2 linked regions of the Candidatus Thiodictyon syntrophicum genome follow. The protein of the gene in region 1 interacts with the protein of each later gene in a pairwise test. Links are inferred from orthologs where the notes say so. Each region holds a gene or a part of one and is shown on either strand. Other genes may lie near its edges.

Evidence for each region.
Region 2: the proteins of grxD (region 1) and THSYN_RS09070 interact in binary tests that used the Escherichia coli proteins (3 or more experiments, as listed by UniProt). The link is inferred for Candidatus Thiodictyon syntrophicum from one-to-one orthologs.

The regions. Positions count from the first base shown.
Region 1 is NZ_CP020370.1:5,409,426-5,417,855, forward strand. The notes cover bases 32-2,758. They hold grxD (Grx4 family monothiol glutaredoxin), read left to right. Parts: upstream 32-1,095; coding sequence 1,096-1,422; downstream 1,423-2,758. Other genes in these bases: THSYN_RS22895 (class I SAM-dependent methyltransferase), read right to left, coding at 32-912; rnt (ribonuclease T), read right to left, coding at 1,442-2,098; THSYN_RS22910 (MlaA family lipoprotein), read left to right, coding at 2,392-2,758. Also shown: more of THSYN_RS22895, read right to left, coding at 1-31; more of THSYN_RS22910, read left to right, coding at 2,759-3,249; THSYN_RS22915 (amidohydrolase family protein), read left to right, coding at 3,495-4,940; THSYN_RS22920 (phosphoenolpyruvate carboxykinase (GTP)), read left to right, coding at 5,079-6,944; THSYN_RS22925 (hypothetical protein), read left to right, coding at 7,085-7,624; THSYN_RS22930 (MbcA/ParS/Xre antitoxin family protein), read left to right, coding at 7,780-8,136; THSYN_RS22935 (RES family NAD+ phosphorylase), read left to right, coding at 8,151-8,430. UniProt on the Escherichia coli protein: Monothiol glutaredoxin involved in the biogenesis of iron-sulfur clusters.
Region 2 is NZ_CP020370.1:2,111,438-2,119,941, forward strand. The notes cover bases 3,938-6,738. They hold THSYN_RS09070 (BolA family protein), read left to right. Parts: upstream 3,938-5,123; coding sequence 5,124-5,354; downstream 5,355-6,738. Other genes in these bases: cbiQ (cobalt ECF transporter T component CbiQ), read right to left, coding at 3,938-4,685; THSYN_RS09075 (acetyltransferase), read left to right, coding at 5,533-5,772; THSYN_RS09080 (class I SAM-dependent methyltransferase), read right to left, coding at 5,780-6,676. Outside these bases: single-stranded-DNA-specific exonuclease RecJ, read left to right, coding at 1-260; THSYN_RS33585 (hypothetical protein), read right to left, coding at 257-415; ribosome biogenesis factor YjgA, read left to right, coding at 443-892; THSYN_RS09050 (DUF4124 domain-containing protein), read left to right, coding at 1,195-1,740; 4-hydroxythreonine-4-phosphate dehydrogenase PdxA, read right to left, coding at 1,955-2,971; THSYN_RS09060 (energy-coupling factor ABC transporter ATP-binding protein), read right to left, coding at 2,968-3,807; more of cbiQ, read right to left, coding at 3,807-3,937; THSYN_RS09085 (FUN14 domain-containing protein), read right to left, coding at 6,845-7,282; thiosulfate oxidation carrier complex protein SoxZ, read right to left, coding at 7,419-7,730; thiosulfate oxidation carrier protein SoxY, read right to left, coding at 7,773-8,237; THSYN_RS09100 (M48 family metalloprotease), read right to left, coding at 8,238-8,504. UniProt on the Escherichia coli protein: Involved in cell resistance against acid stress.

The sequences.
Region 1 (8,430 bases):
GAGGGTACGCGCCGCACGCTTGAACCCGCGGATATCCCGGGCGCTATAGCAGGTGCGCTCCCACTGCTCGTAGTCCTTCATGGTTCCCCCCAGGCTGAGCCATTCGCTCAAGGCAATCTGTTTGTACTGGGAGTCGTAGACGATGGACTCGATCGCCATCCCCGCCGCCGCGGCCAGGAGGGCGAGACTGGTCGGGGTATGCAGGTAGAGGTGCCGCGGGGCGTCCAGGTTGGCCCAGGAGGCGCCGTACTTGCGCCAGGCGTAGCTGCCGGCGAGCGGGATGCGGACCAGCAGCCGGCCGTCCGGCGCAAGGTGCGCGGCCAGTGTCGCGAGCACCTCCAGCGGCCGGTCCATGTGCTCGAACGAGTGGTGCAGCATGATCAGATCGAACTCGCCCGCGAGGTCTGCGAGCGGCTCTTTCTGCACCACCAGGCCGCCGGGATAGGTCAGCGTCTCGGCGATGAAGGGGTCCAGACCGCGCAGCGATCGGAATCCGTCTCGCTGCAGGCGCAAGAGCAGATGGCCGGCGCCGCAGCCGACGTCCAGGATGCGGGAGTCGAGCCCGAGCGGCAGCCGCGCCAACCAGTCGCCGTAGGGCGGTAACGGCAGGAGCCGCGCGAGCCACCGGCCGCCGCGCCCGAGGCCACCGAGCAGCAGCCGCGTGCGCAGGGCCTTGAGCCGGCGCCGCCAGGCGGGGAGCCGCCGCACCTTGGCCTGGCCGTAGGCGCAATAGTCGGGCGGGTACCAGGCGGCCATCTCCGGCGGGATGTCCTGCAACTGAAGGCACCCGCAGGCCGCACACTCCAGGTAGACGAAGGCGCCAGGCACGCCGTACATGGTCTCGCGCACCTGGTGCAGACGGTTGCCCTGGGAGTGTCCGCACACACGGCAGTCGGCGGCGTTTTCGCTCATCGTTTGCGGTACCTGTGGGTTCTGACTTGAGGAAGGGTGCGGGGCACCGGGGATTGGTGATGATCGAGGCCGGTCCGCGCAGCGGACGCGACTGGCGCCCCCCGCGGCACGGGAGCGTTGAAAACCAGGCGTCCGACCCGACTGTCTTGGTCCAACTTTCAGTCAACTTACAGAGGTAACCGAATGGATGTCTTGGAGCGCATCGACCAGCAGGTGAAACAACATCCCGTCGTCATCTACATGAAGGGCACGCCCCAGTTCCCCCAGTGCGGATTCTCCATGCGGGCCGCGGCGGCGCTCCAGGAGTGCGGGGTCCCCTTCGACTATGTCAACATCCTGGATGACCAGGAGATCCTCCAGAATCTACCGCGCTACGCGGACTGGCCCACGTTTCCCCAGATCTACATCGACGGCGAACTGATCGGGGGCTGCGACATCACAGTGGAACTGCACGAGAAGGGCGAACTCAAGGCGCTGATGGAGGCGGCCACGGCCAAGGCGGCACCCTAGTCGGGGTCCGCACTTCGCCCTACCGACCGTCCCCGGGTCCCTCCCAGAAGTGCACCGGGTCCAGGGCCTGCCAGCGGTTGACGATGGTACAGAAGAGGCGGGCGGTCTGTTCCGCGTCGTAGATTGCCGCGTGCGCCTCGCTGTTCTGCCAGCCGAGCCCGGCCGCCTGCGCGGCCTTGGCCAGAACCGTCTGGCCGAACATCAACCCGGCCAGGCTGACCGTGTCGAAGACGCTGAAGGCGTGGAACGGATTGCGCTTGAAGCCGGTACGCTCGACCGCCGCCGCCAGGAAACCCAGGTCGAAGTGGGCATTGTGCCCCACGAGGATGGCGCGGTTGCAGCCCGTCGACTTCACGGCCTTGCGGATCGGGGTGAGGATGCGGGCCAAGGCCTCGTGCTCGGCCACCGCGTCGCGGAACGGGTGGTCGGGATCGATACCGTTGAAGGCCAGCGCGCGCGGATCGATCTCGGACCCCACGAACGGCAGGACGTGGGCCGCGATCGGCGCGGCCGGTTCCAGGTTCCCGTCCGGGCGCATCCGGATGATCACCGCGGCGATCTCCAGCAGGGCGTGGCGCTGGGCGTCGAAGCCCGCGGTCTCCACGTCCACCACCACGGGCAGAAAGCCGCGAAAGCGGCGGGCGATCCCTTCGACAATCGGTTGCTCTTCGTTCATCGCGACAGCATACGGGGGCGGCGCCCGGTTGCCAAACCGGCGCACGCCCGGCGACGCCTCAGACGCCGCCCCGCGCGGCGGCCCCGGTGCGGACGGCGCGCCCGCACAACCGTAAAGGCACCGCAGACGCAAAGAACTACAATAGGGGCCTGACCTGGCGGGGGCGACCGCGCCGACGGCACCAAAAGGCGGGGTAGCGCCATTAAATCCCAAGCCTTTTTGCGACCTTGCGGTCTGGCGGTCTTTTTTGGTTCAACGAGCCGCGCCCGACGGGCGTCGGGGGAACGACACAAATGCGCGATTGGAAGACCGGAGCAGGGACCCGCCGGGTGGCCGGGTCGGCGCTGGCGGCACTGCTGGCCGCGGGCTGTGCCTCCCAACCCAATCGGGTCGCGGACCCCCGTGACCCGCTGGAGCCCTACAACCGGGCGGTGTACCGCTTCAACAGCGACTTCGACAAGGCGTTTATGCGGCCCTTGGCCAAGGGCTACAAGGCGATCACCCCGGAGGTGGTCGACCGCGGCATCACCAACGTTTTCGACAACATCGACGACGTCACCTCGCTCGCCAACAACATCCTGCAGTTCAAAATGTCGCGCGCCGCCAACGATATCGGGCGGCTCATCGTCAATTCCACGCTCGGAGTCCTGGGCTTCATGGACGTGGCCACCAACCTGGGCCTGCCGAGCTACAAGGAGGACTTCGGCCAGACCCTGGGCTACTGGGGCCTCCCGCCCGGTGCCTACTTCATGCTGCCGATCTTCGGACCCAGTAACTTGCGCGACACCGTGGGTTTCGCCGGGGACCTCGTCACCGACCCCTTCTTCAGCATCGAGACGGGCAAGATCTATTGGGGTTTCGCGACCCTGCGGATCGTCGACTTCCGGGCCGACCGGCTGGGGGCGGGCGAGGTCCTGGAGGACGCCGCCCCGGACCCCTATGTCTTCCTGCGCGACGCCTATCTGCAACGGCGGCGGAATCTCGTCTACGACGGCAACCCACCGGAGTCCGAGGATCAGGGGGACATCTGGGCCGACGTCGAGTTCAGCGGCGGGGCCAGGCCGGCACCCGGCGGGCGGGCGGGGTCCAAGCCCCCGGCATCCACCAAGCCGGGGGAGACGCCGCTGGGGCTGGGGTCGCATGGGGATTAATAACGAGTCAAGAACAAGTTAGACGCAGTCGTTGTCGTTGTCGTTGTCGTTGTCGTGATCGTAATCGAAGAAGCGATGCGTTTTGGGATGGTAGCGAATCCGGGGCGCTACGATAGCCTCGATTACGACAACGACAACGACAACGACGCGACAAGCATCCCCTGAAGCACTTGTTCAACGTATTAGTGAACCGTTCCTTGGTACTGTTGGCCTAGCCTTCACACTCGCATCCGGAACTCACCCCCATGCACGAAGATATCTCGCTCGAAGCCGTCGCGTTCAACCTGAAGCTCTTGGGCAAGACGCCCACGAACGTCCTGGTCAGCGCGGGCAAACCGTCGGACAAAGAGGCGATGCTGCCGGGCTTGCGCCGTTTGAAAGAGGCCAACGTGCAGCTCTATGCCACGCCCGGCACCAGCCGCTTCCTGGTCAAGCACGGCATTGCGAACATCCTGCTCCATAAGATCAACGATGCCCAGTTGCCCAACATCCGGTCGTTTCTGGACACCAACCGCTTCGATATGGTCGTGAACGTCCTGACCGGCAACAACGACTACGACGAGGCGTCCGACTGCAACCTGATCCGCTCCCTGTCGATCGAGGCCGGCATCCCGATCTACACCGACGCCGAGGTGGCCATGATCGCCATCCGGGAGATGCTGCGCAAGCACCAGGCGGGCCAGTATCGCTATAAGCTGTCGGACCCGACCGAACCCTGGAATCTGAAGCGCGATTTCCTGCGGCGCGTCGCCGCCAAGGGGGGCTTTGCCTGTCATCACGCCCATTTCGACAAGGCCTACCTGATCTCCACCGAGAATCTGAAGCTCGGACAGGTGGACATGCAGGCGAAATGGAAGCTGTACAAATACCTCAAAGAAAACTATACGCCGGAAGACCTGCTCGAGCGGATGGAGCGGGCAGTCAGGAAGATGATTGCGCAGGGCGTGACCTATTGCCGCACCTTTGTCGATGCCGACACCACCGTCGGCCAGATGCCGATCGACGCGGCGCTGCTGCTGAAGGAGCGCTTTCGCGATCAGATCCGCCTGGAGATCGCGGTCCAGCCGCTGCAGGGGGTGCTCGAACCCGACTCCCAGGGCGAATTCGTGCGTGCCTGCGAAAAGGCCGACGTGATCGGCGGCCTGCCGTCCAAGGACCGCCCCCAACCCGAGAAGCACCTGGACTTCATCTTCAGCCTGGCCCGCGAGCTCAATAAACCGGTCGACGTGCATGTGGACCAGGAGAACAACCCCGACGAGGTCGAAACCGAGTTGCTGGCCTTGAAGACCATGGAATTCGGCCTGCACGGCCGGGTGCGGGCGGTGCACGGCATCTCACTGGCGGCGCATGATGAGCGTTACCAGCGCCGCGTCATCGCCATGTGTCGCGAGGCCGCGGTCGCCTTCATCGTCTGCCCCTCCGCCGCCTTGAGCATGCGCCAACTGTCCGATCGGACGGCCCCGATCCACAACTCCATAGCCCCGGTGACGACGCTGCTGCACCATGGGGTCAGAGTTGTGATGGGCGTCGACAACATCTACGATTTGTTTATGCCGTTGGTCGATGGGGACATGTGGGTGGAGTGCCGCCTGCTCATGGAGGCGACCCGCTACTACGACATCGACGTGGTCTCTTCGATGGCGACCGACAAGTCCGGATTTGCCGTGCCGCCAGGCGCCCCGATGGCTTAAACTCACGGTGGCCCGCCGGACGCGGGCCCCGGGTGGTCGCGGCCCCGCGCCGACCCGCACGGCCGATTGCCCTCCCGCGTTCTTCCTTCAGGCCCTGATCGGCTCCACTTTCTTTGCCCAAGCGAGGATTTCTCCGCCATGACCAAGACCCACGATGGTGCGACGCGCACCACCCACCACCGGCTCCTGAACTGGGTCGACGAGATGGCCGGACTCTGCGAGCCGGACCGCATCTACTGGTGCGACGGCTCCCAAACCGAGTACGACCGACTCTGCGAGGAGATGGTAGAGAGCGGCACCTTCGTGCGTCTCAACGCGCAGAAGCGCCCCAACAGCTTCCTGGCGCGCTCCCACCCGAGCGACGTGGCGCGGGTGGAGGAGCGGACCTTCATCTGCTCGCGGCGCAAGGATGAGGCGGGTCCGACCAACAACCACATGGACCCGGTCAAGATGAAGAAGATCCTGACCGAGGCCTTCCGCGGCTCGATGCACGGGCGCACCCTCTACGTGATCCCCTTCAGCATGGGGCCGATCGGCTCGCACATCGCCCACATCGGGGTGCAGATCACCGACTCGCCCTATGTCGTGGCCAACCAGCGCATCATGACCCGCATGGGCCAGAAGGTGCTGGACACCCTGGGGGAGGACGGTGAATTCATCCCCTGCCTGCACTCGGTCGGCGCCCCCCTGGAGGACGGGGAGCCGGACGTGCCCTGGCCCTGCGCCCCGCGGATCGAGGACAAATACATCGCCCACTTCCCGGAGACCCGCGAGATCTGGTCCTATGGCAGCGGCTACGGCGGCAACGCCCTGCTCGGCAAGAAGTGCCTGGCGTTGCGCATCGCCTCCGTCATGGCCCGCGACGAGGGGTGGCTCGCCGAACACATGCTGATCCTCGGGGTCGAGTCACCTGAGGGCAAGAAGCAGTATGTGACGGCCGCCTTCCCGAGCGCCTGCGGCAAGACCAACTTCGCCATGCTGATCCCGCCCGCCGGCTTCGAGGGCTGGAAGGTCACCACCGTCGGCGACGACATCGCCTGGATCAAGCCCAACAAGGACGATGGCCGCTTCTATGCCATCAACCCGGAGGCCGGCTTCTTCGGCGTCGCCCCAGGGACCAACCCCGAGTCCAACCCCAACGCCATCGACACCCTCTATGCCAACTGCATCTTCACCAACTGCGCCCTGACCGACGACGGCGACATCTGGTGGGAGGGCCTGACCCAGGAGCCCCCGGAGCACCTGATCGACTGGAAGGGCAACGACTGGACGCCGGGCTCCGGCATCCCCGCCGCCCACCCCAATGCCCGCTTCACCGCCCCCGCCTCCCAGTGTCCCTGCATCGACCCCGAATGGGAGAACCCCAAGGGCGTACCGGTCAGCGCCTTCCTGTTCGGCGGGCGGGTGAGCAAGCACTTCCCGTTGGCCTTTCAAAGCTACAACTGGGAACACGGCGTCTATATGGCCGCCACCATGGGCTCCGAGGCCACCGCCGCCGCCATCGGTCAGGCCGGTATGCGACGCGACCCCATGGCCATGCTGCCCTTCTGCGGCTACAACATGGGGGACTACTGGCGCCACTGGCTGCTCATCGGCCGCCAGATGGTCGCCACCCCGCCGCGTATCTTCCGCGTCAACTGGTTCCGCAAGGACGAGCACGGCCATTTTATGTGGCCCGGCTATGGCGAGAACATGCGGGTCCTGAAGTGGGTCATCGACCGCTGCAACCACGTCGGCGCCGCCATCGAGAGCCCGCTCGGTTGGGTCCCCGACTACGACGCCTTCCGCTGGGACGGACTGGACTTCCCCAAAGACGTCTATGCCGCCATCAACAACATCGACACCGAGGTCGCCCGCCACGAGACCAACGACCAGGAGGAGCTGTTCACCAGCTTCGGCGACCACCTGCCGCGCGAGATGGAGCACGAGCGTGCGCTGCAACTGGCGCGCCTGATCCACTCGCCGCGGGTCTGGGACCTGGCGGACGCGGCGAAGTTGGGTTGAGCGTCGGCGCCTCGCGTTGATCGGTCCGCGCAGCGGACCCTACTCGTAGGGTCCGCTGTGCGGACCAAAACCCGCAAACAAGGTCGCCGCAACTGGACCCCATAGCCCCCAACCTGCGCCTGCCCCGTCTCTACCGGACCTTGCTCGCACTCGCGCTGGTGCTGGGTCCCCTGTATTGGATGCTGTTCACCCCGGACGGGCAGCGCCGCACCGATCTGGCGCTCCTGTCGCTGCTCGGCCGCCCCGCCTTCGACGCCGCCCTGGACGCCTTCAGCGACCGCCTGAGCGAGTCCGCCATCAGGGCCACCTTCCCCACGCTCGCCTTACAGTGCGCTGCTACCCACGGCCCCTTCGGCGATCGACGCTGCACCGCCGCCATCGGCTCCTTCAACCAATACCCCGCCCGCGCCGTCGCATTCTATTTCCAGGGCGAGGGGCTGCGCGCGGTGAAGGTTCTCTACCAACCGGCCTATCACGCACAGGTCCGCGCCTGGATGCAGCAGCGGCCGGGCCGGGTTGCCGCCGGTGACACCGGGTCATCGCCCGCGGCGCCGGCCGGCGTGGCCAGTCGACCGGTCGCCGCCGGGACCCTGGTGATGAAGGACGGTCCGCTCGGGCGGACAGACGAAGCGGCCTTGCTGTGGATCAGCGACCCGCTGCCGACCCGGCCCGCGGACTGATCAGCGACCCGCAGGCGCCGGCGCGGACCCTGCGACGGCCCTCAGCGTGGCGGCCAGGATTGGAATCGACACCCATTGACCGTTGCATTTGCCGCATTTATGAACTATAACGCGCATATGAGCACATCAAGGCCAGTCCGACCGGGGATCTGAAGATGAATACCGTCGCCGAGCGCATCCCTGATGCAACAGCGGTGTTGAGCAAGGCCCTGCTCAACGCGGGGCGCCTGCTCGGGCTGTCCCAGACAGACCTCGGCGTCATCGTGGGCAAGGACCGTAGCTCCATCGCCCGCGGCCTGGACCCCCAGAGCAAGTCCGGCGAACTGGCCCTGCTCCTGATCCGCTGCTACCGCAGCCTCTATGTCCTGGTGGGCGGTGAGGGCGCAGACCTGCGCCACTGGATGCACACCGAGAACCGGGACACGGGCGGGGTACCGGCGCAGCAAGTCCGTTCAGTGCAGGGTCTGACCCGGGTACTGGAGTACCTGGACGCGATGCGCGGACGGGTCTGAGCGGCGCCAACCCCATGCACGCCTTCCCAGGGACGCCGCAAACCGTGGCCGATGGCACCCTTGACCTCTGGAACCTCTGCCATACCGGGCTCCAACCGTTCCCCCTGGAGGGTGAGTTGCTGCGCCTCGTCGAGAGTCAGGAACAGGTGGCAACCACCAGCCTGGTCGACGACCTGGCCGAGCAATCACTGCTCGAAGACCTCCTGGAGCCCAGCAAGCCGCCGCGGCGCCCCGGCACCCAGCGGCTGCACTATCTGCTCGCGACCCCCTTTCGCTATCCGCCCCTGCCGCACG
Region 2 (8,504 bases), 3.3 Mb from region 1 along the record:
CCTGGGGCAAGGGGTTCCCCGAACCCCTGTTCGACGGCGAGTTCGAGGTGGTCCAGGCGCGCCTGGTGGGTGAGCGGCACCTGAAGCTGCGGCTCAAGCCCGAGCGCGGCCCCTTTCTCGACGCCATCGGTTTCGGACTCGGTGAGCGGCTGGAGCAGGCGCGCGGCTGCGTGCGCCTTGCCTACCGGTTGGATGTCAATGAATATAGGGGGGAACGCGCCCCCCAACTGATCCTGGAGCACCTGCAATCGACCACCTAGACGATGACCCGGACCGCCCGGACCCCTGGGAGACGGACGACGGCGATGACCGCGACGCGACCGACCCCGGTCCGCCCCAGGGCGCCGACGCGCACCTGCAAGACGAGGAGGAAGCGCCCGCCGGCCCCAGCAAGAGCCACTTCAAGCGCGAGCACCAGGCGCTCCAGGCCCTGGCCGAGCGCCTGACCGCCATGCCGCGGGTCGAACTGGAACGGCTGCGGCTCAGCGCCGTGACCTGGGCGGCAATCGAGGAGACGGCCCGCATCAAGGACATTCGCGCCCGCGGCCGACACTACAAGCGCATCGCCAACCTGCTGGAGCGCGAGGACATGCACGCCGTTCACGCCCTGATGGACCAGGCGCAGGAGCGCGAGCGCGCGGACGCCGCCCGCCACCACCGGTTGGAGCGCTGGCGCGAGCGCCTGATCGGCGAGGGCGACGCCGCCTTGAGCGAGTTCCTGGACGAGTATCCGGACGCCGACCGCCAGCAATTGCGCACCCTGGTACGCGCCGCCAAGCGTGACACCGAGCGCGGGCGCCTGGAGGCGCCGCGCAAGCTGTTCCGGTTTCTGCGGGGGGTGGTGGAGGCGCAGCCGGATCGGGACGATGAAACCGAAGATGAAAACGAGTGAGTACAACTGAGGGACGGATTTTCCTGCGCCCCGCTGAAGCCCCGAAGGGGCGTCACATACCAGCCCAGGGCAACGCCCTGGGTATGAGGTATGAGTGAGCCTAGCCCTGAAAGGGCGTGACATAAAGGTCTGCGCCACTATGTCACGCCCTTTCAGGGCTAGGCCGATTAAACTTTCCCAGGGCGTTGCCCTGGGCTGGTATGTTCGACCCCGTTGGGGTCGGCATGCAGATCAACGCAATTGCGCAGCTAAGATGGCGGCAGCGTTTTCGGTGACTGTGAGTCTTTGTTAAGGAGGTCAGTATGCATTTCCCGATCTCAATCCTGAGGCTGTTCGCGGTCGGCCTGGTCGGCCTGGCGGCAGCCTGGAGTCTCGACGCGGCGGCCGAGGAGGCCGCGGTGCAGGTCTATGAATGCCATCAGGGCGGGCAGGTGACCTTCTCCGATGAGCCCTGCGCCGGGCGCGAGCAGACCCTGGAAGTGGATTATTCCCGCCCGGATGCCGCCCAGGCGCGGGCCGCCGCCCAGTCCGCCGCGGCGCGGGAGTATCAGGCGGGGACGGTGGCGCAGGGCTACGTGCTCGATAGCGAGATCCTGAGCCTGGAGCAGCAGATCACGAACCAGGAGACGGAGCGTGATGCCCGCATCGCCGCCCTGCGCAACCAATTGGCCCAGGGCACCGAAGGGACCGACACCGCCGCCTGGGAGGCGTCGTTGAATCAACAGATCGCCTCGACCTACGAGGGCTACACCGACAACCTCCTGGCCCAGCGGGCGCGGCTGGGCACGCTCAAGGCCCAGCGCGAGGCGCTGGGGCGCGAGCCCCCGCGGTCCGGGCCGGCGCCTTAGCTGAAGAAAGAGTATCCGGCCGCAAATGAACGCAAATAAGCGCAAATAAATCGGATAGTTGGCATCGTCCCGGGCGTCACCCGGACGGTCAACGGGCAGCCAAGGCCAAGGTTGTAATTATTTGCGTCAATTTGCGTTCATTTGCGGCTAAACAGCTCTTCCTAGGGTTTCTTGGCCTTTGCTCACCGGCCCGACTGGAATCGGCAGTCGCGCCTCAAGGTATCATCTGTTGCGTCTGTCGATAGGCGGGCGCATAGCGCGCCGCCACCAGCAGCGATTCGATCATGCCCACCGGGCTCGCCGTCCCCTGCCAGGCGATGTCGAAGGCGGTGCCGTGGTCGACGCTCAGGCGCAGAAAGGGCAGCCCCAGGGTCAGTGAGATGGTGCGCTCGAAGTCCAGGGTCTTGGTGGCGATATGGCCCTGGTCGTGGTAGAGCGCCAGGACGGCCGCGTAGCGCCCGGTCTTGGCCTGATGGAAGACCGAATCGGGGCCGATGGGGCCGGCGACGCGCCACCCCCGGGCCCGCGCCTCGGCGACGGCCGGCGCCACCTCCCGAACCTCTTCATCGCCGAACAGGCCGTGCTCCCCGCAATGGGGGTTGAGGCCCGCGACCGCGAGTTCGCCGCCGCCCAGACCGAGTTGGTCCATGGCCTGATGACAGCGTGCGATGTAGTCGAGCAACCGCGCCCGCGTGACCAGGGCGCAGGAGTCGCGCAGCGAGACATGGCGGCTTAAGAAAAACACCCGCAGGCCGAGCGTCTCGAACATCGTCAGCGGGTCATGGGCCCCGGTCAGGGCCGCCAGCATCTCGGTATGGCCGATATAGGGCACGCCGGCCGCCTGGATCGACTCCTTGTTGATCGGGGCGGTGTCGAGCGCCGCGACCTCACCCCGCAGGGCCGCCTGCACGGCCGCCTCGATATAGTCCCAGGCGGCCTGCCCGCAGCGGGCCTGGACCTGGCCCGGCACGAAGGCCGCCGGGTCGGCGTTGGCGAAGTCGATGACCTCGATCGACCCCGGCGCATAACGCGCCTCGTCCCCGCGGTGGATGGCCCGGACCGCAAGTCCCAGGCGCGCCTCCCGGACCGCCTTTTCGACCACCCGGGCGTCGCCGTAGACCAGGCAGCGGACGGCCTCCTCGACGCGCGGGTCGGCGAGGGCGCGGACCAGGATCTCGGGGCCGACCCCGGCCGGATCGCCCAGGGTGACGGCGATGATGGGCTTGCTCATAAGGGTTCTCCGGCGGCGACGTGATGCCGATGGTCGTGCGTGTGGGCGAGACCGTCGGCATGGACGTGCCAGTGCGCATGCAGCAACTGTGTGGCACGCAGCAAGGCACCATCGCCCAGGATGTCGGTTGGCGTGCCTTGTGCCACCAGGCGTCCGGCCTGGAGCACGAAGCAGTAGTCGGCGATCTCGGCCACGATATCGAGGTTGTGGGTCGCCGTGACAACAGTGCGGCCGGTACCGCGGCAGTCGGCGAGGAAGCGCACGACCTCACCCTGACTGCGCGGGTCCAGCGCGGCCGTGGGTTCGTCCAGCAACAGCACCTCGGGCCTGGTGATGAGCACGCATGCCAGCGCGACCCGCTTCTTCTCGCCGCCCGAGAGCCGGTGCGGCGAGCGGTGCCTTAAGTCCACAAGCGCAAACTCGGCGAGCATCGCGTCCACGCACCGCAGGATTTCCTCTCTGGTCCAACCCAGTTGCAGCGGCCCGAAGGCCAGTTCGTCGAAGACGGTCGGATTGAAGAGTTGCACCTCGGGATTCTGGAACACCAGACCGACCCGACGGCGAAAGGCATAGGCGAGCGCCTCCTGCTGCATCCGCTCATCGGACAGGTCCTCGCCGAACGCGGCAAGGCGCCCGCGGTCGGGAAAGCACAGTGCCGCGAGCAGCCGCAGCAGCGTCGACTTGCCGGAGCCGTTGGCGCCCAACAGGGCGATGCACTGACCGGTCGGAATGCGCAGGCTCACCCCATTCAAGGCGGGGATGTCCTGATAGGCGTAGTGCACCTCGACCAGCTCGAACGCCGCCGCGGCTTGCGGATGCGCAGCAGCGGCTGGCATCAGCCGCCGTCACCGATCGCGGGCAGCCAGGGCCAGCCGATGGCGACTGCCGCGATGCTCAGCAAGCCGGCCAGGGCCAGCCAATCCCGGGGGCGGGTGCGCAACTCATCGAGCAGGTGCACCTCACCGCGATAGCCGCGCGCGATCATCGCCAGATGGACCTCCGTGGCGAGCTGTAACGACCGCTCGAGCAAGACCACGACACTGGTCATGGCCAGCCGTCGGCGCTGCGGGCCGGGCAGCGGACCCATGACCCGACTGCGCTTGGCCTCGAACAGTTGCACGCTGCTCTCGAGCAGCACGAAGATATAGCGATGGGTCATACCGAGGATCGCGACCAGTATCAGCGGCACGCCCAGACTGCGCAGCGCCTTGAGCACCTGCGGCCAGGGCGTGGTCAGCACCACCAACAGGGCGAAGGTCGCCGCCGTCTGTGCGCGTCCGATCAGGAAGGCCGCACCCCGCAGCCCCTGCCGGGTGATGGTCCAGTCCAGCAACGGCACCACGGCCACGGCGTCGCCGGGGACCAGCACGATGGCCGGAATCGCAAGCACCCCCGTGAACAGGAATACGCCGATCCAGACCTGACGGGCCAAGCGCCGCAGGGTGATCCCCGAGGCCAGGGCCAGGGCGGTCGCGCAGGCGAAGAGCAAGGCCAGGGCGACCAGCGACTTCACGAAGACCGCGGTCACGACGAGCGACAGCAGCCCGAGGGTCTTGAGCCGCGGGTCGAGGCGCTGAAGCAAACCGGGAGCCGCGGCGAGCCGCTCGGCGTCGGCCGCATGATCCATCGCGTCCAGCAGGCCGCGCAGCAGTCGCTCCAGAAAATCCCCCCGCCCCCGAGGATGACCACCGCGCAGAAACGATTGCTCCCCCATGGTCTTTAGCGGGCGCCCGTCGTCATGGATTGGCTATGATTACGAACGGGAACGCCGCGACTACCGCGACCGCAGCAGCGCCCGCGCGGGTCAAGGGGCTCAGGTGACCATCAGTAATGTGCATTGTTCGGTGCTCTTCATCACGCAGGCCGTGGGCGCATTGTATGACGAAAGTAAAAAGGATCATACTTGGGATGCCAGGTTCCACCCCAATGCCGTTACGTTAAGCCCGGCGCGGGTCGCTCGTCTCTCGTTGCTCAACTCCAGCGTGGGAATGCCGTGCGGGCGCCGCGCGTCCCGTCTGGTTACACTGGACGCCGAGCCGCGGAACGGGCGCCGGCGGGCGGTAGTCCCGCTGCCGGGGAACCATCTTCCCGCATCGATCTTTGAAATTCTCGGTTGCGCAGCGCGCAGCCGAACCGAACAAAGGGGTGAAACGTGGAGACTGAAGCAATCGCAACCCTGATCCGGGCCGGTATGCCGGACGCGGCGGTGCAGGTGACGGGTGACGGCAGTCACTTCGAGGCGGTGGTGGTGAGCCCGGCCTTCGCGGGGCTGACGCCGCTCAAGAAACAGCGCCTGGTGATGGATACGGTGCGCGAGCAGCTCGCGAGCGGGGAGCTGCACGCGCTGTCCATCAAGGCCCTGACACCCGCCGAGCGAGGGTAGGGTCCGCTGTGCGGACCGCTGCCCACTTCGGCCATGGCTGCGAGGGTTGCGAGGCGCGAGGCCGCCGGTCCGCACAGCGGACCCTACGGGTGGCCTCGCTTTGTCCGTTGGCGTGCCGCGCCGACGGTGCCATACTGCAGGGGACCCGGAATACGCCGACAGCCACCGAGGTAAGACGATGTTTCTAAAACACTCAATGTCCGGCAAGATGGTCGAAGTCCTGAGCCTGCGGGATCTGTTCAACCCGCTGCGCGGGACCGTGATCGGGCGCTATCACTATGGCGATGAGGCGCAGGACCCGGAGAGCTTCGATAAGGGCGATCTGGCCTTCTGCTCGGACGAGCCCATCCCCAAGTGCTGGACCGATCCGCATTACCGCGACGATGGGGTGACGGGGCACGACCAGGCCCCCGGCTGAGCGGCCATCATCCCGGTTTGTGTGCGACCGCCAGGACGTAGTCCAGCCCCCGATAGATGCCCGCCGCATCCATGGACAGGGTCACGCGCGCCGGCAGCCGCATCAGGGGGTGCAGCCGCGCGATCGGCGCCGGGTCCTGGGCCAGACAGCGGTGCAGGGGCGCATAGACCTCGTCGCGGATGGAGTCCACCCGCACCCCGGTGAATCCGCAGGCCGCGAGCCGCCCGGCATACTCTTGCCGCGTGTAGATATTCTCCTTCGGAATTGGAAACTTGCCGGCGACCAGGGTCCAAGACACGCGTTGCTGGAGGCGCGCCCCCCAGCCGCTTGCCGTCGGCATGGGCAGGATGTCGGCGACCACCAGGCGCCCGCCCGGGCGCAGCACCCGGAAGGCCTCGGCGAAGAAGCGCTCGCGGGTGCGGAAGTGGAAGGCGCATTCGAGTGCCGTCACCACGTCGAAGGCGGCGTCCGGCAGAGGCATCGCGGTGGCCGAGCCCTCGCGCAGGTCGATCCGCTCGCAGAGTCCCAGGTCCGCGACCCGGGCGCGGGCGACGGCGACCTGGGAGGCGGTGATGTTGAGCCCGGTGATGGACCGCGGCGCCCGCGTCTGGGCCCAGCGGATATCCTGATCGGCAAAGCCGAAGCCCACGTCCAGTACCGCGTCCGCGTCCGTCATGTCGGCGCGCTCGGCCAGCAGGTCGGCCATGGCGACGCAGGCGTCGTCGAGCGTCCGGGCGTCGCGCCAATAGCCCAGGTTGAGCCAGAGACCGCGCCCGGTGGGCGCGCGGGTGGACAGCAGGTCATAGACCTGGGACACGTCCAGTGACTGGAAGGGGTTGTAGACCCAGTTCAGGTAGCGCAGCGACTCGCGCAGTGAACCGGCGTGGGCGGGGGCGGCAGGCATATTTGAGACCTCGTGCGGGTGTTACCCCCGAACTTGGGTCCTGGCCCGCCGGATCACCAGGTCGCCCACCCCGATATAGCGTCGGGACTGCTGTCCAATTACAACCAGCCGGCACCGTCGTTGATGCGCAACTTTGTGGCCGCCGACTCGCCGGCCTGAGGAGCCTCGCTAGATCTTGAGCCCCAAGGCCAACCCGGCGATGAAGGACGCGGAGTTCGAGAGGTTGTGGCCGATGAAGTCCAGGAAGGCGCCGCCATTGAGCGACAGCCAACTGGCCCAGGTGTCGTACTGGCCCTCCATCCCGGACCAGTCGACGTGTGCGATGCCGGCGTATTGCAGCGCGAAGATGCCGATCAGGATCACGCCGATCATCACCAGCGCGAGCTTGAAGGCGATCTTCAGTGCATAGCCCACCGCCAGGCCGACCATGAAAGAGAAGCCGAGTTTGAGAAAGAAGGCCTCGTTGAACAGGGTGCTGAAATCGGTCACGGGCGGTCCGGGTGGAAGCGCCACCGGCTGCACCGGGGCGGCGGCGTGGGTAACGGCGCCGAAGAGGGCGCCCGGGATCAGGGTGAGGGCGGAGATCCGGCGGTTCAGAGGCGGCATGGGACGACTTGGGCTCGATGCGAAAGGTGGCGCCATTATAGCCCGCGGACGTGATAGCCGGATGTAGGGGCGGGTTTCAAACCCGCCCCCGCCCCTGCACCAGGGGCCTGTCCGGAGGTCAGGTGCGAAGGCTCTATCAACTGATCGGGGCGGTTTCGCTCTGGCTCTGGCCCAGATTGTCCTTCCAGGTGATCTCCACCGGGTCGCCGACCGCGCCGCCCAGGAACTTGAAGGACAGGTAGGGGTTCTTGGAGACGCCGCCGCTCCAGGAGGCGGTGAGTACCACCTCGCCCTTCCACTTGCAGACGACTTCCTCGATGAAGTGGGCCGGCACCAGTTCGCCGGTCTTGGCGTCCTTGCGCAGACCGTTCTCCATGGGGTGGCTGATCAGGCACTTGACCACCGTTTCGGTGCCTTCGAGCTTGGCCCGCACCTTGATATCGGACATGTTCGCTGACCTCGGGAGACATGAATGATGGGGGTCGCGCGCTCAGCCGCCGCAGCCGCCGATGGTGACCTTGACGGTCTTGGTGTTACTGAACAACCGCTCGTCCTGCTTCACCACCGCAATCAGGTCCGCCGTCTTGGCCATCTTGACGCGCGTCGAGACGTAGGGCAGGGCGGCGGGACCCAGGACGAAGGAGGCGACCAGGGGGCGCTCGTTGCCGGCGGCGACGATGGCGATGGTGGTGACGTTCTCCAGGCTGGTCTCCACCGTCACCGGGACCACGGCGCCGTTCTCGGCGAGGTCCGGGGCCTTGATACGGACCTCGTCATTGGTCTCGGGGGCGCCGCTGCCCAGCAGGGCCTTGAGGGCCGAGCCCAGGTCCTGGGACGCGAAGGCGGCCTGGTTCCAGTCCGCCAAGAGCAGCCCCGGGGCCAGCGCGAGCGCGGCGCCGACGGGGCCGACGGCCAGGGAGCCTTTGAGGAGGGTCCTGCGGGTGTCGTCAATCATTCACTTTGCTCCTCTGCGAATATCGATGAGTGTCTTGGGTCCGTCGGCAGCGCCTGCGGCGTTGAGCCCGAAGGGGTCGCGCCCGCGTTTCTTCTGCGCCCGCTCCTCCTCCTTCCAACTCTCCAGCAGGACCTGGATCTGCGCCGCCTCGTAGTAGTCGAGGTCACGCTGGCGCAGGGCGAACTCCAGTTGCTTGATGGCCGGCTCCAGGTCGCCCTCGGCATAGAGCTTCTCGGCGCGATAGCGCAGACTCGCCCCCTTATCGCC